DNA from 4 places in the Paraburkholderia sp. BL27I4N3 genome. Region 4 is predicted to be linked to each of the others. Evidence: riboswitches for the same ligand, from Rfam matches in the RefSeq annotation. Region 4 holds a riboswitch; each other region holds the start of a gene.

Region 1 (7,069 bases), 1.8 Mb from region 4:
CGGCGCGCGAGGCCGAGCACCAGCAGGATCGACACGAACGCGCCGGCGAATGCGCTTGCGTCGACGATCCACCATGCGCAACCGGCGATCATCGCGACCAGCGCGAAGCTCGCCGCACCGCCCGATACGCCCAATACGTAAGGCTCGGCCAGCGGATTACGCAACAGCACCTGCAGCAAGGCGCCGGCCAACGCGAGCAACGCGCCGCAGGCAAAGCCGGCTACCGCGCGCGGCAATCGCAACGTGCGGACGATTTCCGCAGTCAGGTCGGCGGCGCCGACAGACGGCGCATGCGACGGCATCAGCGCCGCCAGCACGCGCATTGGCGCGAGCGATACGCTGCCGAGCGCGAGCGACGCCATCAGCACCGCCGCCGCAATCAGGGCGAGCGCCAGCCAGATCGCGGCCGCGCGCTTCGCGCTCATCACGCGCAACGTGGCGGGCATCGAACTCGCGTGGCGATTCATCGGCGCGAACTCAACGAGGAGGCGCAAGCGTTACTGCTGCTGCCAACCAACCGTGAGATACGCACCACGCCGTGGCGAGTTATACGAGTAGGCCGTTTCATAGTCCTTGTCCAACAGATTCTGGATTTGCGCGGCCACGTACCATGCTTTCGTGATGTTGTAGCGCGCCGACAGATTCACCACGCCATAGCCGCCCAGCTTGCCGCTGCTGTCGTTGCTCGGGCCGCTCACGATCCACTCGCCGCCCACCCGCCACCCGGCGATGCTGCGGTTCACCGTCAGCGCCCCGAAGCGCCGGGCGCGCCGCACGAGGTCGGCATCGTTGTCGAGGTCGACGGGATTTTGCAGCGTCAGCGACGCGCGCACGTCCGTCTTGCCGACATGGCCGCTCCACGATCCTTCGATGCCCTGCACCTTCGCATGCCCGACGTTCTCGGCCAGATAGATGCCGGGCGTCACCTGCTCGTAGTTAATCAGATTCGAATAGCGCGTCTGGAATGCGGAAAGGCGCATCACGCCGAGCGCATTCGATGCGTACTGCAGCGCGGCTTCGATCGAATGGCTGCGCTCCGGCTGGATCGCCGGATTGCCGCTGATCGGATAGTACAGATCGTCGAAGCTCGGCGCGCGAAACGAATCCGAATAGCTTGCGGTCACCTTCCAATGGCCGGTGATGTCGAAACCGTAGCCGAGATAGTAACTGTTCGCTCCGCCGAAATCGGAATACTGGTCGCGCCGCACGTTGGCCTGAAACTGGTTGCGCCCGAAGCGTCCCGTATAGCCGACGAAGCCCGAATCCACATGACGGTCCGGCGCCGCGAACGTGTCCGAATCGAGGCTTTGATCGAGATGCTCATAGCCGACCTGCAGTTTCTGCTGCGCGGCCAGCGCGAAATCGTTCTGCCATGTGTACTGGCGATTGTCTGTATCGAAGCGGCCGTTGTACACCCCGTTGGTGTTCGACACGCTGCGGTCGTCGCCTTCTGCGACGATGAAGTGCGTGGTCCACCAGTCGGTCAGCTTGCCGTTCGCGAACACCGAGACCTGGCGCACCTTGCTATACAGGTTGTTCAGATCGGTCGGCACGCCGTACGCGTTGTCGTAGCTGTTGTTGCCATTCGACTGCAAGTAGCTGGCGCCGGCGTCCCATTTGTCGTTGAACTTGTGGCGCAGCGAAGCCGAGATACTCTCGTTCAGATAGCCGTTCGCGTTCGGATTGGCGCTGGGCGCCTCCTTCGTATTCAGCGACGAGAAGCCGTCGTCCTTCGAACGCGCGAGCGAAATGCTGAAGGTCGTGTTGCCGTCCTTGTCCAATGCGCCGTTCACGCCCGCCTGCTGCGTCTGCGTGTGATAGCTGCCGTAGCTGAGCGAAAAATTGAAACGCGGCGGGTGATCGCCGCCGCTTTTCGTGAACACCTGCACCACACCGCCGATCGCGCCCGAGCCGTATAACGCCGACACGTTGCCGTTCACCACCTCCACGTGATCGATCTGGTCGAGTGGGATCTGCGCGAGTTGCGACGCACCCAGACTCACCGAATCGACGCGCACGCCGTCGATCAGCAGCAGCGATTGCGTCGACGACGCGCCGCGCAAAAAGAGGCTCGTCGTCGAACCGGGGCCACCTGTGCGCGAGATTTGCGCGCCGGGCGCGAGTTGCAGGAGGCCCGGCAAATCGGTCGCGGTGGTGTCGGCGATATCCTGCTGATCGAACAGCGAGGTCTGCGGGATCGTGTCGGCGAGCGCTTGCGGCGTGCGATCCGCGGTCACCACCACGGGCGACAGCACCGCCGAAGAGGACACCGAACTCGAAGAATCCGCCGACGGAGACGAAGCAGATGAAGCAGAAGATGAAGACGCGTCTTGCGCGTGCACGACGATCGGCAGGCTCGCAAAGGCGAGCAGCACCGCGCGGGCGAAGGGGGACAGCATGGGGTGAACGTCCTGTGGATAGCGTGCGCGGCCCGCTTCCCCGCAGGCCGATGCGTAACGAGGCGCCCGCGTATTTAACATTTTCGCGCGGGACGTGCCTCTCCCTCTGGCCGGTATCCGGGCTGGCGACGCATCGATCCCGCCTTCCCACGCGAGACGCGCAGTGGCACACTCGCGAGTTGAACTTCCAGCTCGCGAGCGGGATCGACTTGCATGACGAATGCGGTCGCTTACCGTTGCGGGGGCAGCGCAGGTTGGCGCGTTTAGATGAATCCAGATGAACCGCGCGCCCTGCTTCCCGTTTAACTGCGTGGGCCGTTGAAAAAAAGCCGCACGCGGGCACCAGAGTGCGGGCAGTTTAGGAGCGGCCTCGGAGTCCGTCAAGAATGGTGAGATCGCAGGCCATGTGTTCTGTTAAGTGCAGGCTCTTGTCCGACGCGTGAGTACTTTTTCATCATATGGTCGATAAAAAGCCTGCACAAAGCGATGTTGTTACGTCTCGAAACGAGACAATTGTCGGAACCTGCGACATTCCGCGCTAAAATGCGATGTCTTTAGAGGACGCAGCAGATGCTCACCGAACTCGAAACACTTTCACAAAATATCGGCAAGCTGATCGCGATCAGCCAGCGCCACAATGAGGCGCGACTCGCGCTCGAAGAGCAACTCGCGCAATCGCGCGCCGACGCCGAAGCCACGCGCACGGAACTTGCAATGCTGCGCGAGGAACGTAACGCGCTGCAGGCGGAACGCGACGCGCTTTCGGCGAAGATCGACGACGCACAAGTGCGCCTGAACGCGATCCTCGAGAAGCTGCCGCGTGCGCGCGCGCACAGTGAGCCGGACAACCAGCTCGATCTGCTCGAGCCGGCTCAGCAAGTTGCCGAAGCCGGGAGCGACGTGACCCGCCACGGAGAAAATGCATGACCACCAAGCAGATCGAAGTATCGATTCTCGGCGTGCCCTATCGCCTCGCCTGCTCGCCGGAAACGGAAGCGGCGCTGCTCGAAGCGGTTGCACGCGTCGACGCCGAAATGTCGAAGATCCGCAATAACAGCAACGTGCGCGGCACGGATCGCATTGCCGTCATGGCTGCGCTGTCGCTGGCATCGGAACTGCTTAGACTGCAATCGAGCGTGAGACACGGAGAAGCATTTCCCGCTGAAGAAATCCGGCGTACAATGCATCAAATGAACGAACAACTAGGTACTGTGATTGAGCAGTACAGCGTGCAATAAGGTACATGTGTTATCGTGCTGCCGGTCCTGAGATCGGCGGCGGATTCAAACGGAATGTGTGAGCACAAGGTGTGCAAGATTCAGCAAACGTTTGAGTTCAATCGGTAGTTCGTTTTTCAGCTTCATCGGTTTAGCTTCCCTGCCTGGTTCGCCAAGGTCATATATTCCTTGAACCAATGCCATGTGCACGGTTGCGGAAATTTGTAGCACGGGTGTGCGCGTCACTCTGTCTGATGTACCCGAAGTGTTGCTAACTGCGACCAATTCTGAACCCCCGGTTCAGGATGCCGGCCTAGCGGCTAAGGCGGGGACCTTATTTAGAACGGCATCGGACTTCGGTTCGGTGCCGTTTTTCTTTGGGCGCTGTTTTTTGTTGGCCGATTTCTTCCGCATCTTCAACCCCTTAACGTTCAATTCGATTCATGCGCTACTGGCTAATGAAGTCCGAACCGGACGAAGCAAGCATCGACCATCTCGCCAAGGCACCGCATCGCACATTGCCGTGGACCGGCGTGCGCAACTATCAGGCGCGCAATTTCATGCGCGACATGATGCAGGTCGGCGACGGTGTGCTGTTCTATCACTCGAGCTGTCCGGAGCCTGGCATCGCGGGCATTGCGGAGGTATCGTCCACTGCGTATCCCGACCCGACGCAGTTCGACAAGAAGAGTCCCTACTACGACGCGAAGTCGTCGCAGGAAACGCCCCGCTGGGTGCTCGTCGATGTGGTGTTCAAGAAGAAGATTCCGCTTATCCCGCTCGCCGCGTTACGCGAGCACGACGAACTCGCGGACATGCGCGTGCTCGCCAAAGGCAACCGCCTGTCGATTACACCGGTGACCGAGGCCGAATGGCGATTCATCACCAAGCGGCTCGCCTGATCGTGCATGCCTGATGAATGCGTGGCGTGTATTTGTGCGCACGCAAACGTTAAAGCAACGTCAAACCCGGGAACCAAGCTCAGGTTACAAGCGCCTAACGATCTCGCAAACGCCATGCCACGGCGCGGCGGTTGCACCAATCGTGCACAACCTGTTCAAGCAAGGAGTCCAACAATGACGAAAAACACCGCACGTGCACTCGCTTTCGCCCTCGTCTGCGCCGCGCCCGCCGCGCTCGCACTGACGCCGGCCATGGCACGCGCGCAAAGCACCGGCCAATATCAGCCGGCCGGCGTGCTGTCGTTGAACGCGCAGGCCAGCGCTGAAGTGCCGCAAGACGTCGTCGATATCACGCTGTTCTACGAGCAGGAAGCGAGCGATCCGTCGGCGCTCACGTCAACGCTGAACCAGCGCGCCGATTCGGCGCTGCAAAGAGCCAAGGGTGTGAGCGGCGTGACGGCGCGCACGGGCTCGTTCTCGATCTATCCGTCCACCGACCGTGACGGGCGCATTTCCGCATGGCGCGGCCGCACGGAGATCGTACTCGAATCGCACGACTTCGCCGCGGTGTCCAAGCTCGCGGGTCAGATGGCATCGATCATGCAGGTCGGCAATGTGCAGTTCTCGCTCTCGCCTGAAGCGCAGCGCGCGGCGGAGCAGAAGCTCACCGGCGAAGCGATCAAGTCGTTCCGCGAGCAGGCCGCTTCGTCCGCGCAGGCGTTCGGCTACAGCGGTTATTCGATTCGCGAGGTCAACGTCGGCCACAACGGCGTGATGCCGCGTCCGGTGATGATGATGAGCGCGCGCGCCATGGGCGCCGACGCAAAGGCCGCGGCACCGGTGCCGATCGAAGGCGGAACGTCGACGGTAACCGTCAATGTGTCCGGCTCGGTGCAGATGAAATAACGCTTCCTGGTGGTAGAAGCACTGCTTCGACGCAGTAAAAGAAAAGCCGCTCGCGCGGCTTTTCTCATTGACCACTCGCCACGATAAACCGTAGCGGTCAGTTCGCGCTGACCGCCTGCGCCGGTTCGTGGCGCGCGCGGCGATAAGACCACACCAGCATGCCGATACCGACGACGATCATCGGCAGCGACAGCCATTGGCCCATGGACAAGCCCATAGCCAGCAAGCCGAGGAAGTCGTCCGGCTCGCGCGCGAATTCGACCGTGAAGCGCGCGAGGCCGTAGCCGATCAGAAACACGGCGGAAATCGCGCCCATTGGCTTTGGCTTGCGCGAGAAGAAGAACAGCACGAAGAACAGCGCGACGCCTTCCAGGGCGATTTCATACAGCTCCGACGGATGGCGCGGCAGCATGTGATATTGCGCGAACACTTCGTTCAGATGCCATTGCGCGGCCAGTTGCGGATGCGCGCTGAGCCACGCGGCGTCGTCGGGCGCGGCGCCCGGAAACAGCATGGCCCACGGCGCCGACGGATCGGTCACGCGGCCCCACAACTCGCCGTTGATGAAATTGCCGAGACGCCCTGCCGCGAGGCCGGTCGGCACCATCGGCGCGACGAAGTCGGTGACCTGCAGCCACGAGCGTTTGCGCTGATACGCGAACAGCACCATGGCCAGCGTCACGCCGAGAAAGCCGCCGTGAAACGACATGCCGCCTTCCCAGACCTTGAAGATGTCTAGCGGATGCGCGAAATAAAAGCTCGCCTTATAGAACAGCACGTAGCCGAGCCGGCCGCCGAGAATCGTGCCCAACACGCCGTAAAACAGCATGTCGTCGATATCCTTGACGGTCCAGCCTTGCGCGGCGACATACGGCAAACGCAGCCGCAACCGGCCGACCACGATCGCCGCGATGAACGCGACGAGGTACATCAGTCCATACCAGCGCACGGCGAGCGGCCCCAGATGAATGGCAATGGGGTCGAAATTGGGGTGAATAAGCATCGTGTTGTTATGGGCAGTTCAGGTTCAGAAGCGAAATGTCTAGTAACGGGCGGCGCTGCCCGCAGCTTGCGGTGCATGCATTGGACGGTCCGGCCGGCAATGCGTTCGCGCGGACGCGTCTATATGCGCGGAGCGGCGGATTGTTGCGCCTCGACGGTCGCCGCATGCGCCCGCACGATATCGATGAAACCCGCCAGCACCGGGCTCACCTCCGCGGTCCGCCAGACGAGGCCCGTCTCGATCGCGGGCACCGACTCGGAAAGCGGCCGGTACACCACGCCGGTGCGGCGCAGATTACGTAACGATTGCGGCACCAGTGCGACACCCATGCCGGCCGACACAAGGCTCACGATCGTTTGCATCTGGATCGCTTCCTGGCCGACCCGGGGCGCAAGGCCCGCCACGCCGTAGCAATCCATAATGATGTCATAAAAGCCCGGCGCCAGACGTCTTGGGAAGACCACGAGCGGCGCGTCGGCGACATCGCGCAGGCTGATCGGCGTATCCAGCCATTCGGCGCGAGGGTCGGCACGGTCGCCGCTGACGCTGGCCACGCGCGCCGCCATCTCCGTCGACATGGCGATCACTAGCGGCTCGCGCGCGATCGGCAGCCACGAGAGCTGGGTGGCGTGGCGCGACGGC
Region 2 (7,069 bases), 320 kb from region 4:
ATATCCACTCGCCGCGCGTGCCGGATGCGCAAGCCATGGAACGTCTGCTGGAACGCGCGTGCGAAGTGATTCCCGCTGAGCGCTTGTGGGTCAATCCGGATTGCGGGCTGAAGACGCGCGGCTGGCCGGAGACCGAAGCAGCGCTGACGAATATGGTTCAGGCCGCCAGGGCATTGCGTGTGAAGCTGGCGGCGAGGCAGCCGGATGAAGTGACGGCGTAAGAGAATCTGGCGTTGTGAGCTAATCCGCGCACTGTGTGACGGTGCGCGGATGGGCTTTTTCACGCAGACGGTTTCAGTCTTTCGCGTACAGCGTCGAGTCGGCGAAGCCCTCGGCGGCCAGCACCTGGCCGACCAGGATCAACGCGGTCCGCTCGATGGAGGTCGTTTGCACCTTGCCGACAATATCGTCGAGCGTGCCGGTGATTGTCTCCTCGTCCGGCCAACTCGCGCGATAGATCACCGCGATCGGACATGCACCACCGTAATGCGGCCGCAATTCATTGACGATCCGCGCAAGGTGCCGCACGCCGAGATGAATCGCCATCGTTGCACGATGACGGGCGAGGTCGGCCAGTTGCTCGCCTTCGGGCATGCTGGTTTTGGTGGCGAAGCGCGTGAGGATCAGCGTCTGCGAAACATCGGGCAATGTGAGTTCGCAACCCAGCGTCGCCGCGCATGCCGCCGTGGCGGTAACGCCCGGCACGATCTCATAGGGAATCTTCAGTTCGCGCAGTCTGCGGATCTGTTCGCCGATCGCGCCGTACAGCGACGGATCGCCGGAATGCACGCGCGCCACGTCCAGACCTTTGTCGTGCGCGGCCGCAAGCAGCGCGACGATCTGATCGAGGTCGAGTTCGGCGGTGTTGACGACCTGCTGCGCCGCATGACCTTCGAGCACCGCGGCCGGCACGAGCGAACCCGCGTACAGGATTACCGGACAACTGCGCACGAGGCGCTGCCCTTTCACCGTGATCAGTTCGGGGTCGCCCGGACCCGCGCCGATAAAAAACACCGTCATTCACTACTCCCTGATTCGTTGAGGCGGCGTGGCATGCATGCGCGATTCAGACTGCGCGTTGCAGCGCGTCGAGCAGATCGGAAACGCTTTCGAATTCCCTCTCTGCTACCGGCAATTCAGGTCGGCGCAGCATCACGACCGGCAAACCGCGTTCACGCGCGACTTCGAGTTTTGCTTCAGTCGCCTGGCCGCCGCTATTTTTGCTGACCACCACGTCGAAGGCTTGCAGGGCGAATAGCGCACGCTCACCTTCGAGCGTGAATGGACCGCGCGCCGCGAGGATCCGCGCACGCGGCGTGTCGGCGTGCGCTTCGAGACAACGCACGACCCAGAACTGATGCGGCGGAATCTCGTCGAGATGCGCGAGCGGTTCGCGGCCGAGCGTGAAGAGCGGCTTTCTGAACGGCGCGAGCGCATCCGTGAGTTCACTCCAGTCGCCGACCATGCGCCAATCGTCGCCGGCTTGCGGTTGCCACGCCGGGCGGCGCAATGCCCAATACGGCGCGCGCGCGGCGCGGCTCGCCTCGGCCGCGTTCGCGCTGATTTGCGCGGCATACGGGTGCGTCGCGTCGATCACGAGATCGATACCTTCACCGGCAATGTAACGCGTCATAGCTTCGCTGCCGCCAAAGCCGCCGACTCGCACCGTGCACGCCAGATCGTCAGGCACCTTGCCGAGGCCGGCGAGACTATACACGTGCTCGGGCGCGAGTTGCCGCGCGATCCGCAATGCGTCGCCTGTGCCGCCGAGCAGCAGAATCCGCTTCGTTTTCATTGCGCGGCTCCGATCAGCTTACCCTGGCGATCGATCGCGAACATTTCGACGTTGACCTGCGGCGGCACGATCTCGCGCGCTACCGCCAGCGCATGCCGGCAGACGATATCGCCGAGCGGCACCTGCCGCGCGCGCGCCAACGCGACCGCCTGCTGACTCGTGTTGGCTGCGCGGATCGCCGCCTGAAGCGCGTCGTCGGCGCCCTGTTCGGCGGCCCATTGCGCGAGCCGCTCGAGGTCGATGCTCGAATTGCGGCTATGCAGATCGAGATGACCCGCCGCCAGCTTGCTGAGCTTGCCGAAGCCGCCGCACACGCTCAGGCGCTCGACCGGCGCGCGCTTCATATGCTTGAGCACCGCGCCGACGAAGTCGCCCATTTCGATCAGCGCGATATCCGGCAGGCCGTAGTGCGCGCGCATCGCGTCCTCGCTCGCGTTGCCGGTGCAGGCGGCGAGATGGGTATAGCCGTTGGCGCGCGCGACGTCGATCCCCTGATGAATCGACGCGATATACGCCGAGCACGAAAACGGACGCACAATGCCGGTGGTGCCGAGGATCGACAGCCCGCCGAGAATGCCGAGACGCGGGTTCATCGTTTTCAGCGCCAGCGCTTCGCCGCCTTCCACGCCGATCGTCACTTCGAAGCCGCCGCCGTACGCATGCTCCGCCGCGAGTTCGGCCAGATGCTCGGTCATCATTCTGCGCGGCACCGGGTTGATGGCGGGTTCGCCGACCGGCAGCGTCAGCCCCGCGCGCGTCACCGTGCCGACGCCCGGCCCCGCGCGAAATATCACGCCCGCTTCGGCGATGAGGCGCACGCGCGCGAAAACGACGGCGCCGTGCGTGACGTCGGGATCGTCGCCGGCGTCCTTGATCGTGCCGGCTTCCGCGCCTTCATCGCCATTGCCGATCAGGCGGCAGAACACCAGCGGCATCGGCACATGCTGGCCCTTCGGCAACACGATCTCCGCCACTTCGCTGACGACACCCGCGAGCAACAGACGCGCCGCCGCCAGCGACGTCGCGGTGGCGCAACTGCCGGTCGTGTAGCCGCTACGCAGCGGCGCGGGTTGTTCGGGGGTTTCTTCGCGCATCAGGGTTCGGGGGATGGGTCGGTGGGGGTGGCGCCGGCCGTGTTCGTCGCTTTCGTCGAGTTGGCGACATTCGTGGCGCTCATACCGCTTCCGGCACTTGCGGCACGCCTGGCATTCGGCACATTCGCCGCATCCGCCGCATTCGCCGCGTTAATCACGGTTTCGGTTCCCACGAGGTTCACGCCCTCGCCGCTCGCCGGCTTCGTCACCTCCAGCAGCGTGATCGGCAACGCCTGCCGCCACGTATCGAATCCGCCAAGCGGTTGCGCGTCCGCCAATGCGATCCGTGTCAACGTCCCGCCATGCCGCTCGCGCCACGCCGCCAACACCGCCTCGCCTTGCAAGGTGACCGCATTGGCGACCAGCCGCCCGCCTTCGCGCAGACCTGCCCAGCATGCCTCCAGCACGCCCGGCACGGTCACGCCGCCGCCGATGAACACGGCATCCGGCACTGGCAACCCCTGCAGCGCCTCAGGCGCGCGCCCCGCCACGAGTTGCAGCCCCGGCACACCTAACGCATCGCGATTGTGTTCGATGAAACGTTGCCGTTCCGCGTGCCCTTCAATCGCAATCGCGCGACAGGTGGAATGCACGCGCATCCATTCGATGCCGATCGAGCCGCTGCCCGCGCCCACATCCCACAGCAATTCGCCGGGCGTCGGCGCGAGGCGCGCGAGCGTGATCGCGCGCACGTCCCGCTTGGTCAACTGGCCGTCGTGACGAAACGCATCGTCGGGCAAACCGCAGGTCAGCGGCAGACGCGGCGCGCCTTCGGTAGCACGGCAGTCGAGCGCGATCAGGTTCAACGCGGCCACCTCGCCCGCGGACCACTGATCCGCGCGGCCGTCGATGCGCCGCTCCAGTTCGCCGCCCAGGTGTTCCAGCACACTCATGCGGGTCGCCCCGTAACCGCGTGCGTTCAGCAATGCCGCGAGCGCCGCGGGCGTGCGCCCGTTCGCGCTGAGCACGAACATGCGCGCGCCGTCATGCAGATGCGCGTTCAGCGTGGGCAACGGCCGCCCCACCAGCGACACCGTCGCGACATCCTGCAACGGCCAGCCGAGCCGCGCGGCCGCCAGCGACAACGACGACGGCGCCGGCAGCACCCGCAATTCTCCTGCCGGCAATTGCCGCGCGAGTGTCGCGCCGACGCCGAACAGCATCGGATCGCCGCTCGCCAGCACGCACACGGCTGCGCCGCGCTCGGCCAGCAAGGGTGCGAGATCGAAGGGACGCGGCCAGGCGGCACGGCGCGCGGCGAGACACGCGGGCAGCATCGCCAGATGACGTTCGCCGCCGTACACCACCGACGCTTCCAGCAAGGCCCGCCGCGCGGGCCGCCCCAAGCCGGCGAAGCCGTCGTCGCCTATGCCCACCACCGTCAGCCACGCGGGCATGCATCCATCCTCATTCTGTGTCTTCAAATAATGCGCTGTGCCACGCCGATCAAAGCGTCCAGCCTCGTTGTGCTGTTCGAAAAAAGGCATAATACAGCCGCCGGTGCCCTTCGGGGCCGAAGAGGGAACACAGTGCCACTGTGGCTGCCCCCGCAACTGTATGCAGCGAGTCCGCCTGCGCTCCACGCCACTGGTTCGACCGGGAAGGCCGCGGCGGACCATGACCTGCCAGCCAGGAGACCTGCCGGCGAGACTGTTCGTGCCAGCCAACATCGGGCGGGGTGTACCGATGCCGCAGCCATGCCCGCCTCACGGCATGCTCGGGCCGTCGCGCGACGCTAAACCCGGTGTCCGTCTTGAATCAAGCAACGCCCTCCACCGTTTTATCCGACGCGGCCGCCACGCTGCGGCCCTCGGCGTGTCCGGGGCTGCTGCGCATCGTTGCCGCGCGCGACGGCGGGATTTGCCGGATCAAACCGCCCGGCGGCGAATTGAGCGCGGCGCAGGCTCGGGCGATCGCGGAGGCTAGCGCGCGGCACGCGGGCGGGGTGATCGAGTTGACCAATCGCGCGAATGTGCAGGTGCGTGGCGTGAAGCGCGGTGAAGAGGCGGCTTTGATCGCGGCTTTGATCGACGCGGGTCTTGGGCCGATGCCGGCGAACGGCGTGGCGGGCCCTGGGAACACGGCGGCGGCCAACGCTGTGAATGCAGTTGCCGCCAGCGCCGTGAACGCAGACGCGAAGAGCGCTACAGATGCCGAAGCCGCGAACGCAGTGAATGAATGGGCCTCGAAAGCCCCGGACGCAGCAGCGCAGCGAGTGGGCACTGCCCACGCACTCTCCGCCGCAGCCGCAGCCGACGACGTCCGCAACGTCATGATCAGCCCCGCTGCCGGACGCGATCCGTTCGCGCTATTCGACACACGCCCGCTGTGCGCCGAGTTGCTCGCTATGCTGCAAAGCGAAGCGCGTTTCGCGGCGCTGTCGCCGAAATTCGCACTGTTGCTGGACGGCGGCGAACGGCTCGCGAGAGTGGACCATCCGCACGATGTGTGGCTCGCGGCGTCGCAAGAGGCGGACGGCGTGCGGTTCGTGTTCGGGTTCGCGGGTTGTCCGCCTGTGAGCGCCTATGCCGGCGCGCTTATGCAACGCCAAAGCACCGCGCTTGCAAAACCGGGCGTGAACAACACAGGCGCACTAGCCGCAATCCTGCCTTCACAAGTCCCGGCCCTGGTACGCGCGCTGCTCCTGACATTCCTCGACCTCGCCGCCGCCGACGCCACACGCATGCGCCACCTGCTAACCGCGCCGCATTCCGTCGACGCGGTACTGCATCACGCCGAGCAATATCTCGACTTCCCGCTAACGCGAAACGCGAATCTCGCGAACTGGCATCGCGCTACACCAGCCGACGCCAACCTTCGCCTCGGCGCCCACGCCCAACGCGAGCCCGGAGCGTGGCACGTCGGCGGTCAGCCACCGCTAGGACGTCTCGATGCAGACACACTCACGGGACTCGCGACGCTTTCGCAACAGCACGGTAGCGCCACGCTTCACCTGACACCCTGGCAAAGCGTGCTATTACCCGACATCGCCACGCACGCCGTTCCGACCTTGTTGTCCGGCCTGAACGCCCTCGGTCTCGCCTGCGATCCCGCACACGCGATTACGCACCTGATCGCGTGCGCCGGATCGAGCGGCTGCGTGAAGGGCCTCGCCGACACCAAGAGCGACGCGTTGCGCCTCGCGGCTCGGCTGCCAGCCGGCGTGGACGTGCATCTGAGCGGCTGCTCGCGCTCGTGCGCCGCCGCGCATTGCGCGCCGTTCACGCTGCTCGCCGCCGCGCCCGGCCTGTACGACCTTTATCGGCGCGACGGCCGGCCCGGCTTCGGCCAGTGCGTCGCGCGCCAACTGACGATCGGCGAGGCCGCCGACCTGCTCGAACGCCTCGCCCGGAGTGACACCGATGCTTGATTACATTCGCGACGGTCAGGAGATCTATCGCCAATCCTTCGCGACGATCCGCGCGGAGGCCGACTTGTCGCGCATTCCCGCCGACCTCGAAAAACTCGCGGTGCGCGTGATCCACGCATGCGGCATGGTCGATGTGATCGACGATCTGCAATTTTCCGCAGGCGCGGGCGCGGCGGGCCGCGCGGCGCTCGCGCAAGGCGCGCCGATCCTGTGCGATGCCGGCATGGTCGCGCAAGGCATCACGCGCGCGCGGCTGCCGGCGAACAACGAGGTCATCTGCACGCTGACGCATCCAGACGTGCCGTCGCTCGCACGTGAACTCGGCAATACGCGTTCGGCGGCGGCGCTCGAATTGTGGCGGCCGCAGCTGGCGGGCGGCGTGGTCGTGATCGGCAATGCGCCGACCGCCCTGTTTCACCTGCTCGATATGCTCGACGCCGGTGCGCCCAAACCCGCGCTGATTCTCGGCTTTCCAGTGGGTTTTGTCGGCGCGGCCGAATCGAAAGCCATGCTCGCGGACGACAGCCGCGGCGTGCCCTACGTGGTGGTGCATGGCCGGCGCGGCGGCAGCGCGATGGCGGCGGCCGCCGTGAACGCGCTCGCCACGGAGGTCGAATAAATGACGGTGCAAGGACGTTTGTTCGGCCTCGGCGTCGGCCCCGGCGACCCGGAACTCATCACGCTGAAGGCGCTGCGCTTGCTAAAGGCGTCGCCGGTGGTCGCGTACTTTGTCGCGAAGGGGAAGAAGGGCAACGCGTTCAGCATCATCGAGGCGCATTTGCACGATGCCCAGCAGCATCTGCCGCTCGT
Region 3 (7,069 bases), 2.2 Mb from region 4:
GACAAGATGAAAAAGGGCGACCGGAGTCGCCCTGAATGGTCACGCAAAACACCTGCCGTGTCCCAATGATGCGGACAACCGGAGGCCGTGTGCCAGCAACCAGGTTGTTAAATTCGAACGGAACAGATGTTTGTAGCTCTTGAGCGTCGCGGGCGAATTTATCCACAGAAATTGTTCGCAAGCCTGTGGATAACCACCCCACAACCGCCCCAACTCCTTGACGCAGAACCCATCTTGACCACTGCGCGCAAACTGCGGAGAGCGAAGCACGGCAAGCAAACCGCCGAGCGCAACCGCCGAAGCGGCCGCACTCGTCATGCCAATCAAGCCGACTTCACCGCCGACCGCCCCGCCACCCGCATCAACGCAATCCGCTCGACCAGTGCGCCAAACAGCAGCCCGATCGTCGCCCACATAATCGCCTGCATGCCGAGCGCCGCGACGCGGAATTTCCACAGCAGCACCGCCGGGAAAGCCTCCGGCACTTCGTTGATCGCGGGCATCGACAACTGCACCGCCGCGATGATCACGATGAACACCACCGCCCCCACGATCGAGCCGTTCCACGCGCCAAGTTTCATCGCCGCACGGCGCCGCACCTTGAGCGAGAAGACCATCGCCGCCAGCGAGATCGCAATCATCAGGAAGAACAGCCCCGTGCGCGTCCCGATCGTCTCAGGGTCGCCGACCGAGGGCGGGTTCGCCGGATACTTCAGATTCGGCACGATCGCGAGCGCAATGAACGCGCCAAGCGCAAGCCATGCGGACAACGCGCGCGGGCTCAACGCGCCCACTCGGCCATAAGCGTAAGCGAAGACCAGCGAGAACAAGCCGCCGAATGCCGCGCCGTAAGTCAGCACGCCAGTCAACAAGCCGATACCCCGCTGCGTGTCGCGGCTCACCATCTCAGGCTCGGGCGCCTCGCCTTTCGCGGCGTCGGCCTTTTCTTCGAATGAAATCGCCTGATTGACCTGCGGCTCGCCCACTACCCGGGCGAATCCGAACGTGAGGAGTCCCGCGACGATGCCAGCAAGCATCCCGCGTACCAACAATTTACCCACCATGGTCGACTCCGTTAGTGGCAGGGAAAGCCGAGCAGATGGCGGCCGTCGTGCACGAACTCATGCACGTACATGCCCGGCACCAGCGAGGTGGCACCCTGTTCCGCACCCACGAAGTAAAGCGCGAGCAGCAACAGCAAACCGCCGAACACGACCCAGGGCAGCAACTCGCGCAGCGGAATCGGCGTGGGTTGAGCAACAGGCTGATTGGCGGGATCGAAAACAGCTTCGGTCATGATGGACATCTCCTGGGGTAACGCGCCCCGATAGTCATTGCAGAGGATTGGTGCGAAGCTCAGGTCTGGCTTTCGGCTTGTGCTGCCGATTACAGTGGCGCGACCGCGCCGGGCTCTCACCGGCTTCCGCGCTTCGCAGTCCCGCTATTCTACGCGCTAAACTTCGGCACCCGGCAACGCAAAACACACGTTTCATGCCGCCGGCGTTGGGCTTCGGGACGTGGCTTGATAGGACATGAACGGAATGGACACAAGGCTGTTACTGGTCAGCCACGCATCGACCGCGGCCCAGCGCGCAGGCCGTTTTCCCGCCGACGATTCACTCGACGCCCGCGGCCTCGCAGAAGCCGAAGCCCACGCCGCAGGCTTGCGCCTGGCGGTCGCGGAAGACGCGCCGGCTTTCGTCAGCCCGGCCGCCTGCGCGCGCGAAACGGCGACGGCGCTGGGCCTCACGGCGTCGGTCGACGCCGGCCTGGCGGATCTGAACTACGGCGCATGGCAAGGACGGCGGCTCGCCGACCTCGCCGCCGAAGCGCCGCAAGACGTCGCCGCATGGACGCGCGATCCGGACGCCGCGCCTCACGGCGGCGAGTCGTTCAGTCAACTCGTGAAACGGGTACGAGAATGGCTCGAAACGTTGTTAGACGGCGGGACGGATCGTGCATCGAGCAACGTGATCGCCATCACCCACGCGCCCGTGCTGCGGGCAGCGATCGTGTATGCGCTCGGAGCATCGCCCGTCGTATTTCCGCGTATTGAAATCGCACCGCTTTCGATCATCGAGTTGCGGCGATCATCGCGTGGCTGGACATGGTGGCCGGCGACACACTAGCCGCTCTCGCCGGGCGGCTTATTTACCCGACACCACCAGACGCAGCTTGTTCGACCCGGTCGGCGTCAGTGTGATATCGGTCCGCTTACCCTTCGCGCCCAGATAAAAGTGCTGACGTCCCGGCGAATTCTGATCGTGCGTCGCGTCGGGCAGACACGATGCGACGTCCGCCGCGACAGCTTGCAGCGCGTCGGCATTCGATCCGGCGTCGTGATGCGGCGTCCACGTGCATTGATAGGCACCGTGACTCGCCGAACATTGCGCGTCGTCGCCGTAAGGTTGCGCGACGCCCTTGCCGTCGTCCGACGTCAATGACGCGAGCCCGCCAGGGGCCGCCGCGACGATCCGCTTCAGGGATGTGCAAGGGCTAGGCGCATCGTCGGCATACGCACCGCCGGTCAGCAAAACACCCAGCGACGCAGCGGCGAGCGCGGTGGCAAGCAATCGGGTTCTGTTCATGTCGACGCGGTCCTTGAAGTCACTCGCAGGTACCAGCGCGGTAGCACGCTTCATGCCCATGAACGCGGATTACTCAAGACCGCGCTTCAGTCACCGTCATTACAATCCAGTACCGAACAAAGCCGCCAGCCCCTGCGCCGACCCGAAAATCCCCTTGGCATCGTGCCCGACACCATCGATCACAAACGTCCGATGCTTCGCCAATCCTTCGGGATGCCGCAACGCCATATAGCGCGCATAAGCCAGCCCGCGCCCGAGCCGGTGTTCACCCTGCGCCAGCGCGGCGCACGAACGGTCGAGAGCCGGATGCCGTGGATCGCAATCCGCGCCGCCGAGCAGCACGGTCACGTCACGTTGCGCGTAACGCGCTTCGAGCGTGGCCGCTGAAGCCGCGTCACGAGAGTAAGCGGGCAAATCCTCGAGCCCATACTTCCAGCGATTGAACGACGGACACCTCGCCTGATCGAACGCCGCAAACTCGCCGGACACAGCGGACGCAACCGACCCAATCGGCCGCATTGCATCGAAGTACACATACGACGAAGGATTCGCGACCACATAGCGCAGCGCGATACCGCGCGCCGCGAGGGACGCCTCGTCTCGCGCTACTACCGCGTAGCGCTGCACGACCTGCGCGCCGCCCGAGTGTCCCGCGATCACCACCTCGGCGAGCGATGCGAACTGCTCGCGCGACGCCAGCGTGTCCACAATCGCGTCCAGCACATCGAACGAACTGATCGGCGCGGGACCTTCGGCGTTCTCGCCGGCCATCCAGCTCGTCCAGTCCCAATGCAAAGTGGACGGCGGCAGCTCATGCGCGTCGACATCCGCAGTCGCGAGAAACTGCGGCACGATCAGCAGCGTATCGGCCGCGCTGCCGCCGGCAAGCGCGCACGAACGCTGCGCGAGTTCGAAATACGTGTCGCCGTTGCGCAGGCGGCCATGAATCAGAATCACGGCGCGTTGGACATCGCGCGTCGGCGCGAGCCAGTCGCCGTTGGAAAACACCGGCACGGTGCCGCTGCCGGCTCGCGTCGTGACGCTCAGATGCCGGCTCGCCACGACCGCGACCGGATGTTCATTCGGCGCGCGTTCGTCGTCTGTGATGAAAGGCTGGGTCATGCAATAGGCTCGTGGTCGATCAATGAGTGGCGGGTCTAGCCGCCGCGCCGCTCGACATGCGTCCGGCGCGCGTGAAGTACACCATCGCGAGCGACACGAAGCCGGCAAAAATCAGGTAAAACGCGGGCGTGAGGCTGCTGCCGGTCACGCGCGTCAAGCCGGTGATGGTGAGCGGCGCCATGCCGCCGAACAGCGTCACCGCAATGTTGTACGACAGCGCCACGCCCGCCGAACGGCTGCGCACGGGGAACAAGGTCGCGAGCATGCCGGGATGCGCGCCGGACATCGCGGCGAGGAACAGCGTCGCGATCATCTGCGCGATGAACAGGTGCCCCGGCGTCGGATTCGTCACGACGAAGTGATAAAGCGGATACACGCAGACCATCCACGCGATCACGATGGGATAGAACAGCCGGTATGCGCCATAACGATCGGCGAGCTTGCCGGACAGCGGAAACAGAAACAGATTCAGCACACCGGACACGAACGCGCCGAGCAACGCGGTGGACAACGGCAAATGCAATTGCCGTTCGACATACACCGAGAGATAGGAATGCCAAACATAATTTGTCGCCGCGCCGACGATAATCACACCCATCGCGCAAATCGCCGCGTCGCCGTTGTCGCGGAAGAACTGGCGGATCGTGACGCGCAGCGGTTTTTCCTTGTGCTCGAGCAGGCGCTCGAACTCCGGCGACTCGGCCACGCGATGCCGGATATAGAAGCCGAACGGCCCCGCCAGCGCGCCGAACAGAAACGGCAAACGCCAGCCCCACGCCACCAGTTGCTCATGCGTGAGCTGCGTGGTCAGCAGATAGCCGACGCCGGACGACAGCAGCAACGCGAACGCCTGGGCCGACATGTTGAAGCTGCCGTAGAACATCTTCTTGTGCGAGGGCGCGTACTCGACCAGCATCGCGGAAGCCGTCGCGAACTGTCCGCCCACGGATAGCCCCTGCAATAAGCGCGCAAGGACCACCAACAGCGGCGCAGCGATGCCGATGCTCGCATAGCCCGGCGTGAGACCCATCAGCAATGTACTGGCCGCCATCGAAATGATCAGCAGCGAGAGCGCCTTGCGTCGTCCCGCGCGGTCCGAGTAGATGCCGAGCAGAATGCCGCCGATCGGTCGCACGATAAAACCGACGGCAAACGTCGCAAGCGTCAGCATGATCGACACGAAGCCGCTGCCGCCGGGAAAGAACACTTGCGCGATGATCTTCGCGAAGTAGCCGTAGATCAGAAAGTCGAACCACTCGAGTCCATTGCCGAGCACGGAGGCGAAGATCGCGCGACGCACCATCGACGGACTCAAGCTGTTCGGTGCATCGGCTCCAGCCGCGACACCGTCGCGCTGATTGAAGGTCGCTTCGCTCATTGCCCGCATCCCGAAGTGTCGAACATTGCTGACAGCGCGCATACCGACGTCAACATGCGCGCACCGTCGTGCCCCACGCCCGGCACGATATGAAAGTGCTGCTTCAGGCCGTCTGGATGACGCGACTGGATATACCGGTAGTACGCTTCTGCGCGCGCCACGCGTTGCGGCCCTTGCGCTTCGGCAGCACAGGTTCTGTCGAGCGCGCTCTGCTGCGGATCGTCATCAGCGCCGCCGACGAGGTAGTCGACCCGGCGCGACGCATAGATCGCTTCGAGTTGCGCGGGCGTGCGGTCGTCGAGATACGGCGGCCGGTTGTCCATGCCGTATTTCCATTGATTGAAGTCGGGACATTGCGCGGCATCGAACGGCGCGGCAATGCCTTGCGCGTCAGGCCGTTGCGCGTCGAAATACGCATACGTGGACGGGCTCGCCACCACGTAGCGCACGTCGATGCCTTCGCCGGTCAACGCGGCGATATTACGCGCCGCGACGGCGTAGCGCTGCACGACCTGGCCGCCGCCCGAATGCCCGGCGAACACCACATGCCGCAGATTGGGAAACAGCTTGCGGTCGGCGAGCCGCGCGACGATCGCATCGAGCACCTCGTACGAACTGATCGGCAGCGGCGCGCGCGCCGCTTCGCCGCCCATCCAGGCATCGCCGGTCCAGCGCAGCAAGTCGGCAGGCTCGTTGTGTACGCGCGTGTCGAGCGTGGCGAGGAACTGCGGCGCGATCAGCAGCGTAGTGTCGGGGTCCGCATGCGCGGCATCGCGAGCATTCTGTGCGGTGCGAAAGTACACGTCCGCATTGCGCAGCTTGCCGTGAATCACGATGACCGCGCGCGTCACCTGCGGCTGCGCAACGTTCCAATCCTTCGACAGATACAGCGGGAATTGCGCTTGCCCTTGCGGCGTGTCGAGCGTGAAGCGCGTGTTGGAGATCGTCGCCACCGGCTTCAGATGCGGCTCGTAAGCATGGACCGCGAACGCGGATTGCGCAAACGTCATCAGCACTGCCGCGCCTGTCGACATACACAACGCCGCAATACGTCGTGAACGATTCAAAGTCATGCAGCTTGCTCCTGATCGCCGTGCACAGTCTTGAACGCGGCGCATCGTCAAATCCGTCGTAGGGAAACCGAATACTCGGAATCGGAGGCGAATACCGACCGTCACACCGGCTTGGTTCGGACGGAATGCGATGGACGAGATCGTAGGAGCGGACATGGTAAATGTAAAATACCTGTTTCATGCACCATTCATATTTAGTATGTATGGCATCGAACCGGCCTTCATGTGCTGGTGAGGAGACGAAACACCATGGAGCTGCGGCATCTGCGTTACTTTCTGGCGGTCGCCGAAGAAGGCCAGTTCACGCGCGCGGCAGAAAGGCTGGCCATGCAACAGCCGCCGCTCTCGCAGCAGATTCGAACGCTGGAAGAAGAGATCGGTTTCGAACTCTTTGTGCGCATGCCGCGCGGCGTCACCTTGACGCCGGCCGGCCAGGCCTTTGCGGAAGACGCGCAACGCTTGCTGCAAAATCTGCAGCAGTCTGTCGAAAAGGCGAGCCGGATTGCGCGTGGAGAACTCGGCACGATTTCGATCGGACTGACCAGTTCCGCCTCGTTCCATCCATTCACGACCGAGGCGATCCGCGCGTTTCGCGCGGTCTGCCCCGAAGTCGCCGTGGACCTCGCCGAGCTCAACGCGGCGGAGATCATCGAGCGTCTGGCTGCGGGCCAGATCCAGGCGGCGTTTCTACGCAAGCCGGTCGACGCCCGCGAAGGCGTGGCGTTCGAGTTGCTGCTCGACGAACCGATGGTCGTCGTGTTGCCGGTGGGGCATCCGTTGCTCAAGGGCAAGAAGCGGCCGCAAGTGTCGCTGAAAGCGTTGGCGCACGAAGACTTCATTCTGGTCCGTCGTCCGGGCGCACCCGGCATGTATGCCGACATCCTCGCCGCTTGCCGGCAAGCGGGCTT
Region 4 (7,069 bases):
TCTGCCTGCCGGTGCTCGAAGACGCACAGTCGAGTGCCTCGTTCACGCCGCGCCCATGACATATGAACACACACCTTATCGAAGCGAGAATATGGTGAAAGCACTCCTGATCTGTGCCGCGCTGGCGGCGGCAAGTCTCACCGGTTGCGCGGGTCTGAGCGCCGACGTGCATACCGCCGGCGCCGGGAACGCGGCCGCTGCTCTGCAAGGCGAGCGGACTTACGCGATCGCGCGCATGCCGTCGCAGGAGGTCAGCGCGGATCATCCGCAATTCGAGCGCCTGTTGGTGGACGAGTTGGCGAAGCAGGGCTTTGTCGAAACGAAGGGCGAGCCCGCGCGTTATCTGCTCTCGGTTGCCTACGACACGCGGCTGGCGACCATCGGCGTCAATGAAAACGGCTGTACGTCAGGCGACTGCCGGCGCGCGCCCGCTGCGCCGTTCTCTCTGTTCGGCGGTTCCGCGTACCAGCATGCGCTGACGCTGCGGTTTTTCGAGCGCGCGAGCGGACAGGAGGTCTATAAAGTGAGCGCGGTGAGCAGCGACCGCGACGCGGACCCGCAGCATGCCATGCCGACGCTCGTCAAAAGTGCGCTCGCCAGGTTTCCCTTCGATGCGCCACCCGATTGGCGCGTGAAATTGCGCGCCGACGAAACCGGCGGCGTGCCGGCCGTGATGTCGGTGAAGCCGCTTCAGCCGTAAGGGTTATAACGCGCGGCGAGCTCATTCCGGCGCATCGTTGTCTTCCGGCCAGCGGTTTTCGAACACGCAATCGGCGAGCGGCACGCGGCTCGCCCAGCGTTCGGTTTCCAGCATCGGCTCGCTATAAAACCGGTCGACGTGACCGAGACACAGAATCGCCACGGGACGCGCGCCCTCGGGCATGCGCAGCAGTTGGCGAACCGCGTCGACGTCGAACAGCGACACCCAGCCCATGCCGAGACCCTCGGCGCGCGCGGCCAGCCACATGTTCTGAATCGCGCACGCCACCGACGCGAGGTCCATCTCCGGCAGCGTGCGCCGGCCGAAGATGTGGCGCTCGCGGCCGTCCATCAGCGCCATCACCAGCAGTTCGCCGCAGTCCAGCATGCCTTCCACTTTCAGCTTCATGAACTCTTCGCGGCGTTTGCCGAGCGCATCGGCGGTGGCGAGCCGTTCGCTTTCCACCGCATCGTGCAAGGCCGTGCGCAGCGCGGGATCGGTGATCCGCGCGATCCGCCACGGCTGCATGAAGCCGACGCTCGGCGCGTGATGCGCGGCGTCGAGCAGGCGCTGCAGCACGGCCGGATCGACCGGATCGCGCACGAAATGGCGCATGTCGCGGCGTTCGTAGATCGCGCGATAGACGGCGTCGCGCTCGGAATCGTTAAAAGGCTTCGCCATGGAACAGGGCGGCCGTGAAGGCCGGGTTGGAGGGCCAGTAAGCGTGCATGTAAGTCGCCACGATCGAGCCGGCGCGATAAATAGCCTCGCCGGGCGCGTCGCCCTGCGGCCTGGTGGCCGAGCGCAGCGGCGTGAGCGACGTGTTCAGCTTCGAGTAGTGAAACGTGTGGCCGGTCATCGGCCCATGCAGGCTGTCGATCTGCTGCATGCCGAGCGCGGTGAAGCGCGTTTGCATGGTCGCGTGGCCGGGCAGCAGGCCGAGCATCGGTGTGGTTACGCCGTGCGTGTCGGTGAGTTGGTCGAGCAGATACAGCATGCCGCCGCATTCGGCGACGAGCGGTTTGCCCGCCGCCGCGTGCGCGTGGATGCTAGCCGCGCTGTGCGTGTTGCCGGCTAGCGTGGCGGCGTGCAGTTCCGGGTAGCCGCCTGGAAGATACACAGCGTCGGTGTGTTCCGGCAGCGCTTCGTCGGCGAGCGGCGAGAAGAAGGCGACTTGCGCGCCGAGTGCTTCCAGCAGCGCGACGTTCGCCGGATAGATGAACGAGAACGCGGCGTCGCGTGCAATGGCGATCGTCTTGCCGTCAAGCAGGCGCGGCAGGATCTCGGGTGTCGGCGTGCCGAACTCGACAGGCGGCGGCAATGCGGCGAGCGCGGTGCGGCCTAGAGTGTCAGCGGCGTGATCGAGGCGCGCGTCGAGGTCGTCGATTTCTTGCGCCTGATGCAAGCCGAGGTGACGATCGGGCAGTGCGATTTCATCGCTGGCGGCAATGTGTCCGCACCAGCGCAAATCTGGCGGCAACGCTTCTTCCAGCATCTGCGCATGCCGCGCGGAGCCGACGCGATTGGCGAGCACGCCGTAAAACGGCACCTGTGGCCGGAATTGCGCGAGACCGAAGGCGACCGCGCCGAAGGTCTGCGCCATCGCCTTCGCCGAAATCACCGCGAGCACCGGCACGCCGAAGACGGTGGCGAGATCGGCGCTGCTCGGCGTGCCGTCGAACAGACCCATCACGCCTTCGATCAGGATCAGGTCGGCTTCGGCGGCGGCTTGCGCGAGCAGCGTGCGGCAGGCGGTTTCGCCTACCATCCACAGATCGAGCGAGAGGACCGGCGCGCCGCTCGCGCGCGCCAGAATCATCGGATCGAGAAAGTCCGGTCCGGTCTTGAAGACGCGCACGCGTCGCCCCAGCCGCCGATGGTAGCGCGCGAGACCCGCGGTGATCGTGGTCTTCCCTTGACCCGAAGCAGGCGCGCTGATGAACAGGGCGGGGCACGCGGCCATCGCTCAGAACTCCACGCCGCGCTGCGCTTTCACGCCTTGCTCGCGATACGGATGCTTGACGATGCGCATTTCGGTGACGAGGTCGGCGGCTTCGATCAATGCGTCCGGCGCGTGACGGCCGGTGACCACCACATGCAGCATCGGCGCGCGGGCGGCGATTACCGACAGGACTTCATCGAGCGGCAGGTATTCGTACTTGAGCACCGTGTTCAGTTCGTCGAGGATCACCATCTGGTACTCGCCGCTTTCGATCATGCGGCGCGCTTCATCCCAGCCTTTGCGCGCGGTCGCGATATCGGCGTCGCGGTTCTGCGTGTTCCAGGTGTAGCCGTCGCCCATCGTGACGAAATCGCAGTTGGCGATCGCGCCGAGAAAGTCGCGCTCAGACGTGTGCAACGCGCCCTTGATGAACTGCACCACGCCGAGACGCATGCCGTGGCCCAGCACGCGCACGGCCATGCCGAATGCGGCAGTAGTTTTGCCTTTGCCCGTGCCGGTGTTGACGATCAGCAGGCCTTTTTCGACGGTGGCGTTGGCCTGTTTTTTCTCGTGGCCTTCGCGGCGGCGCTCGGTCATGCGTTGATGTGATTCGGGGTCGGTCTTCATGGCAGGTCCTGTTGCTGTGTGTCGTTGTCTGGGTGTTCGGCGCGAGCGGCGTGAGCGGTGGTTGAGGCAATCGCCACGGTGACGCCGGCATAAACGGTTTTGCGCACGAGGAGCGTGGCACGAGGCGCATGGCCTATGACAGATTCACCGAGCCCGGCTGTGGCGTCGGCCGCCGCGCCAAGCAGCGCGCACGGCTCGCAGACGCCGTCCACGCCGAGATGCTCGCGCACTGCCGCCGAAGCCACCGCGACAGGCATCGCCGCGATCTGTTCAAGGCTGAAGAACGTCAGCGGCAGCGCATGACGTGCGCAGAATTCGAGGAGGCCCGCTTCGCGGGCTTTGATGTCGAGCGAGGCGACGGTACGGATTTCGTCGAACGAATGCGTGCCGAGCGCGGCGCGCACCGCAGCTTCGATCTGCTCGGCCGAGCTATGCAAACGGCAACCGATGCCGACGCTCAGCGTTTTCATCGCGTATCCGTTCCGTCCGCTGGCGGCGTTGCAGCGCGTTCCGCATGAGCCGCCTCACGCGCCAACGCGAGCGACGCCACGCCGCCGATCACCACGATTGCCGGCGACCCGAGACCAGCACGCGCGACGATGTCGGCAAATTCACCAAGCCGCGCCAGCGCGTGGCGTTGCTCGGGACGGGTGGCCGATTCGATCGCCGCGCACGGCGTATCGGCGCTCATGCCAGCCGCGAGCAGCGCGCCGACGATATCGTTGAGCCGCCGCATGCCCATGTAGATCACGAGCGTCATGCGCGTGGCCACGAGTGCGGCCCAGTCGGGCTCGCCGCTGCCCGCGCCGTGCCCGGTGACGAACACGACGCCCTGCGCATGATCGCGATGCGTGACCGGAATCCCGATCGCCGCGGGCGCCGCGATTCCCGCCGTGATGCCGTTGACGACTTCCACCTCGATACCGGCCGCGTGCAGCGCCTGCTGTTCTTCGCCGCCCCGGCCGAACACGAACGGATCGCCACCTTTCAAACGCGCGACGCTGCGCCCGGCCCGCACATGTTCGAGCATCTGCGCGACGATGCCTTCCTGCGGTGTCGACGGATGACCGCCGCGTTTACCCACGTAGACGACCAGCGCGTCAGCGCGCGCGAATTGCAGCACTTCAGGATTCACCAGATCGTCGACCAGCACCACGTCGGCTTGCGCCAATGCACGGGTGGCCTTGATGGTCATGAGTTCGACGTCGCCGGGGCCGGCGCCGATCAGCCAGGCGCGGGTCATCGCGGCGTGCACGGCGGGCGCCATGTCGTGACAAGCGGGAAAGGGTAAAGCGCGAAGGGTCGCCAGACGGCGGACGTTGGGGTCATGCAGTGCTACGGATTCAGGCATGGCGCAATGCGTGGTTCGTAGCGAGTTTCACACGAAACTCGCCTACGCGGACACTCTGCGTCGTGCTTTAGCGCCTTCGCATCCGTCCCTCGCGGATTCCGGCGTCCGGCGGCGGGATGTTGCCCTGAGGTTCGCCGCCTCCGCGTCTGGCCGGTATCCGGGCTGGCGGCCTCACGCGCTTTGCCTTCCCGTCCGCATTCGCTGGAAATTGCCGGACAGTGGCTTAAAAAAACGCATGCGCGGCGCAAGTCGATTAAACATCGCGCCGCAGGTCGCTTACCGTTGCGGGGACAGCACAGGTTAAGCGCAGGGCGCGCTGCCTGTTTCCCGTTTAACTGCACACGCGAATGCATGTGCGGGCACCAAACGCGCGCATACGATAGCACATGGCGCCCCGTCCGATAAGCGCTTGCGGCCTGGGGTTTCCTTGACGGCACCGAGCGGCGGGCCTACACTCGCACGCACTTTGGTGCTCGTGTGCGCGCTCGTGCGCATGCAGTTAAACGGGAAACAGGGTGCCCACCTGCCATGGATCGGGCCAACCTGTGCTGCCCCCGCAACGGTAAGCGAAATGTGGTGCTAACTGCCGTGTCAAACGCAGTCGGTTAGCGCCGCGGAGCCGGCTTCGATGTCCACGCGCAAGGCCGCGTCGGCATATCACCACTGGGCGAGAAATCACTCGTCCGGGAAGGGGAAGCGGCGCTTTCGCCAGCCCGGATACCGGCCAGATAACGAAGGACGAACGCCGCGGGGATGCGGCGCTACGTTCATGACTCATTCCCGCTTTCTGTTTTTCTGTTGTCGCGGCAACGCCGACTTTCGTCCCCGTGTTTTGTTATGGTCGTGGCTGGCCGGGCGTCTGCTCCGTTTGCCTCGGCATACGCTGAAAAACACGCCGGCGTGCACGTGCAACTCTACGGATGGACCTCACGATGCAAACTCAAATGCGCAAGATCCCCGTCACCATCGTCACGGGCTTTCTCGGCAGCGGCAAGACTACGCTGCTGCGGCATATTCTTCAGCATGCGGGCGGCAAGCGCATCGCGGTGATCGTCAACGAATTCGGCGAACTCGGTATCGACGGGGAAATCCTCAAGGGTTGCGGCATCGGTTGCGATGAAAACGGCGTCGAAACCGAAGGCCAACTGTATGAACTGGCAAACGGCTGCTTGTGCTGCACCGTGCAGGAAGAGTTTTTCCCGGTGATGGAAAAGCTCGTGGAGCGCCGCGAGCAGATCGACCACGTGCTGATCGAGACGTCGGGTCTGGCGTTGCCGAAGCCCTTGGTGCAGGCGTTCAACTGGCCGCAGATAAAGAACAGCTTCACCGTGGATGCCGTGGTCACCGTGGTTGACGGCCCGGCTGCGGCAAGCGGCCAGTTTGCGGATAATCCGGTCGCCGTGGATGCGCAGCGCAAGGCCGATCCGAATCTCGATCACGAGTCGCCGCTGCACGAGCTGTTCGAAGACCAGTTGTCCGCGGCCGATCTGGTGATTCTGAACAAAACGGACTTGCTCGACGACGCGCAGCAAAGCGCGGTCGAAGTTTCGATCCGCGAAGAAATTCCGCCGCAAGTGAAGATCGTTCGCGCACACATGGGCCAACTCGATCTGCATACCTTGCTGGGCCTCGAAGCGGCGTCGGAAGACACGATCCACTTGCGCCACGATCACCATGGCTCCGCCGACGACGCCGACCACCATCATGACGAGTTCGACTCCGTGGTCGTGCAGGCGAATGCGTCGTCGCGCGAGGCGGTGATCGCCGCGTTGCAACAACTTGTCGAAACCAACACGATCTATCGCGTCAAAGGCTTCGCGGCGCTGCCGGGCGCGGCGATGCGTCTGGTGATTCAAGGCGTTGGGCGCCGCTTCGACAGCTATTTCGATCGACGCTGGCAGGCCGGCGAAGGCGGCCCGAGCCGCTTCGTGCTGATTGGTGAAGACCTCGATCAGCCGGCGTTGCAACGTGCGTTCGACGTGGCGCTGGGCATGCCGTCGAGCGTCGAAGCGCAGCAGGCGTAAGCGCATATGCATCTGCTGCGCACCACGCCGGGCGGTTTCGTCGACGACACGCAAGGCGTGATCCGGATCGATCAGCAGCCCGCGGATATCGTGGTGCTCAGCTCCGCCGACACCACGCTGTCGCTGCTGGCGAGCGTTTTTCCGCGGCTGGGTGAAGGCTTCCCGAGCGTGCGGCTCGCGAACGTCACGTATTTGCGGCAACCGGCGTCGGTGGATTTTTATCTCGAAGACGTCTTGCAGCATGCGCGCGTGGTGGTGGTCGATCATCTGGGCGGCGAAGCGTATTGGCCTTACGGCATCGAGCAGGTGGTGGCGCTCGCCGAGCGCAAGCAGCAGACGCTCGCGATGTTCTCCGGCGATCTGCAGGAGGATCCGAACCTGCTCGCGCGCAGCACGGCAAGCGCGGATCTGTGCCATCAACTGTG

Evidence for each region. A riboswitch is a leader RNA that binds a small molecule or an ion and turns the genes downstream of it on or off. The one in region 4 is predicted to bind cobalamin.
Region 1: linked by a shared signal. The riboswitch ahead of B0G71_RS15455 (TonB-dependent receptor domain-containing protein) and the one ahead of cobW (cobalamin biosynthesis protein CobW) in region 4 are both predicted to bind cobalamin.
Region 2: linked by a shared signal. The riboswitch ahead of cobG (precorrin-3B synthase) and the one ahead of cobW (cobalamin biosynthesis protein CobW) in region 4 are both predicted to bind cobalamin.
Region 3: linked by a shared signal. The riboswitch ahead of B0G71_RS33290 (CbtB-domain containing protein) and the one ahead of cobW (cobalamin biosynthesis protein CobW) in region 4 are both predicted to bind cobalamin.

What each region holds. Positions count from the first base shown of each region.
Region 1 covers NZ_QREJ01000001.1:3,393,366-3,400,434, forward strand. Annotated here, with positions in the region: gene B0G71_RS15450 (iron ABC transporter permease) at 1-467, opposite strand, end outside; gene B0G71_RS15455 (TonB-dependent receptor domain-containing protein) at 498-2,399, opposite strand; cobalamin riboswitch at 2,490-2,761, opposite strand; gene B0G71_RS15460 (ATPase) at 2,970-3,326, shown strand; gene B0G71_RS15465 (cell division protein ZapA) at 3,323-3,637, shown strand; RNA gene ssrS (6S RNA) at 3,771-3,952, shown strand; gene B0G71_RS15475 (EVE domain-containing protein) at 4,060-4,518, shown strand; gene B0G71_RS15480 (SIMPL domain-containing protein) at 4,693-5,424, shown strand; gene lgt (prolipoprotein diacylglyceryl transferase) at 5,522-6,427, opposite strand; gene B0G71_RS15490 (LysR family transcriptional regulator) at 6,547-7,069, opposite strand, start outside.
Region 2 covers NZ_QREJ01000001.1:5,505,466-5,512,534, forward strand. Annotated here, with positions in the region: gene metE (5-methyltetrahydropteroyltriglutamate--homocysteine S-methyltransferase) at 1-221, shown strand, start outside; gene cobM (precorrin-4 C(11)-methyltransferase) at 295-1,020, opposite strand; gene B0G71_RS25090 (cobalt-precorrin-6A reductase) at 1,067-1,795, opposite strand; gene B0G71_RS25095 (cobalt-precorrin-5B (C(1))-methyltransferase) at 1,792-2,889, opposite strand; gene cbiE (precorrin-6y C5,15-methyltransferase (decarboxylating) subunit CbiE) at 2,889-4,286, opposite strand; cobalamin riboswitch at 4,371-4,550, shown strand; gene cobG (precorrin-3B synthase) at 4,634-6,259, shown strand; gene B0G71_RS25110 (precorrin-8X methylmutase) at 6,252-6,878, shown strand; gene B0G71_RS25115 (precorrin-2 C(20)-methyltransferase) at 6,879-7,069, shown strand, end outside.
Region 3 covers NZ_QREJ01000001.1:7,335,817-7,342,885, reverse strand. Annotated here, with positions in the region: gene B0G71_RS33295 (CbtA family protein) at 324-1,064, opposite strand; gene B0G71_RS33290 (CbtB-domain containing protein) at 1,076-1,297, opposite strand; cobalamin riboswitch at 1,336-1,478, opposite strand; gene B0G71_RS33285 (histidine phosphatase family protein) at 1,542-2,129, shown strand; gene B0G71_RS33280 (hypothetical protein) at 2,148-2,588, opposite strand; gene B0G71_RS33275 (alpha/beta hydrolase) at 2,688-3,710, opposite strand; gene B0G71_RS33270 (MFS transporter) at 3,730-5,088, opposite strand; gene B0G71_RS33265 (alpha/beta hydrolase) at 5,085-6,161, opposite strand; gene B0G71_RS33260 (LysR family transcriptional regulator) at 6,411-7,069, shown strand, end outside.
Region 4 covers NZ_QREJ01000001.1:5,181,097-5,188,165, reverse strand. Annotated here, with positions in the region: gene B0G71_RS23660 (CHASE2 domain-containing protein) at 1-59, shown strand, start outside; gene B0G71_RS23655 (DUF4136 domain-containing protein) at 56-700, shown strand; gene bluB (5,6-dimethylbenzimidazole synthase) at 722-1,381, opposite strand; gene B0G71_RS23645 (cobyrinate a,c-diamide synthase) at 1,365-2,663, opposite strand; gene cobO (cob(I)yrinic acid a,c-diamide adenosyltransferase) at 2,667-3,269, opposite strand; gene B0G71_RS23635 (cobalamin biosynthesis protein) at 3,266-3,739, opposite strand; gene cobA (uroporphyrinogen-III C-methyltransferase) at 3,736-4,512, opposite strand; cobalamin riboswitch at 4,751-5,002, opposite strand; cobalamin riboswitch at 5,071-5,364, shown strand; gene cobW (cobalamin biosynthesis protein CobW) at 5,553-6,644, shown strand; gene cobN (cobaltochelatase subunit CobN) at 6,651-7,069, shown strand, end outside.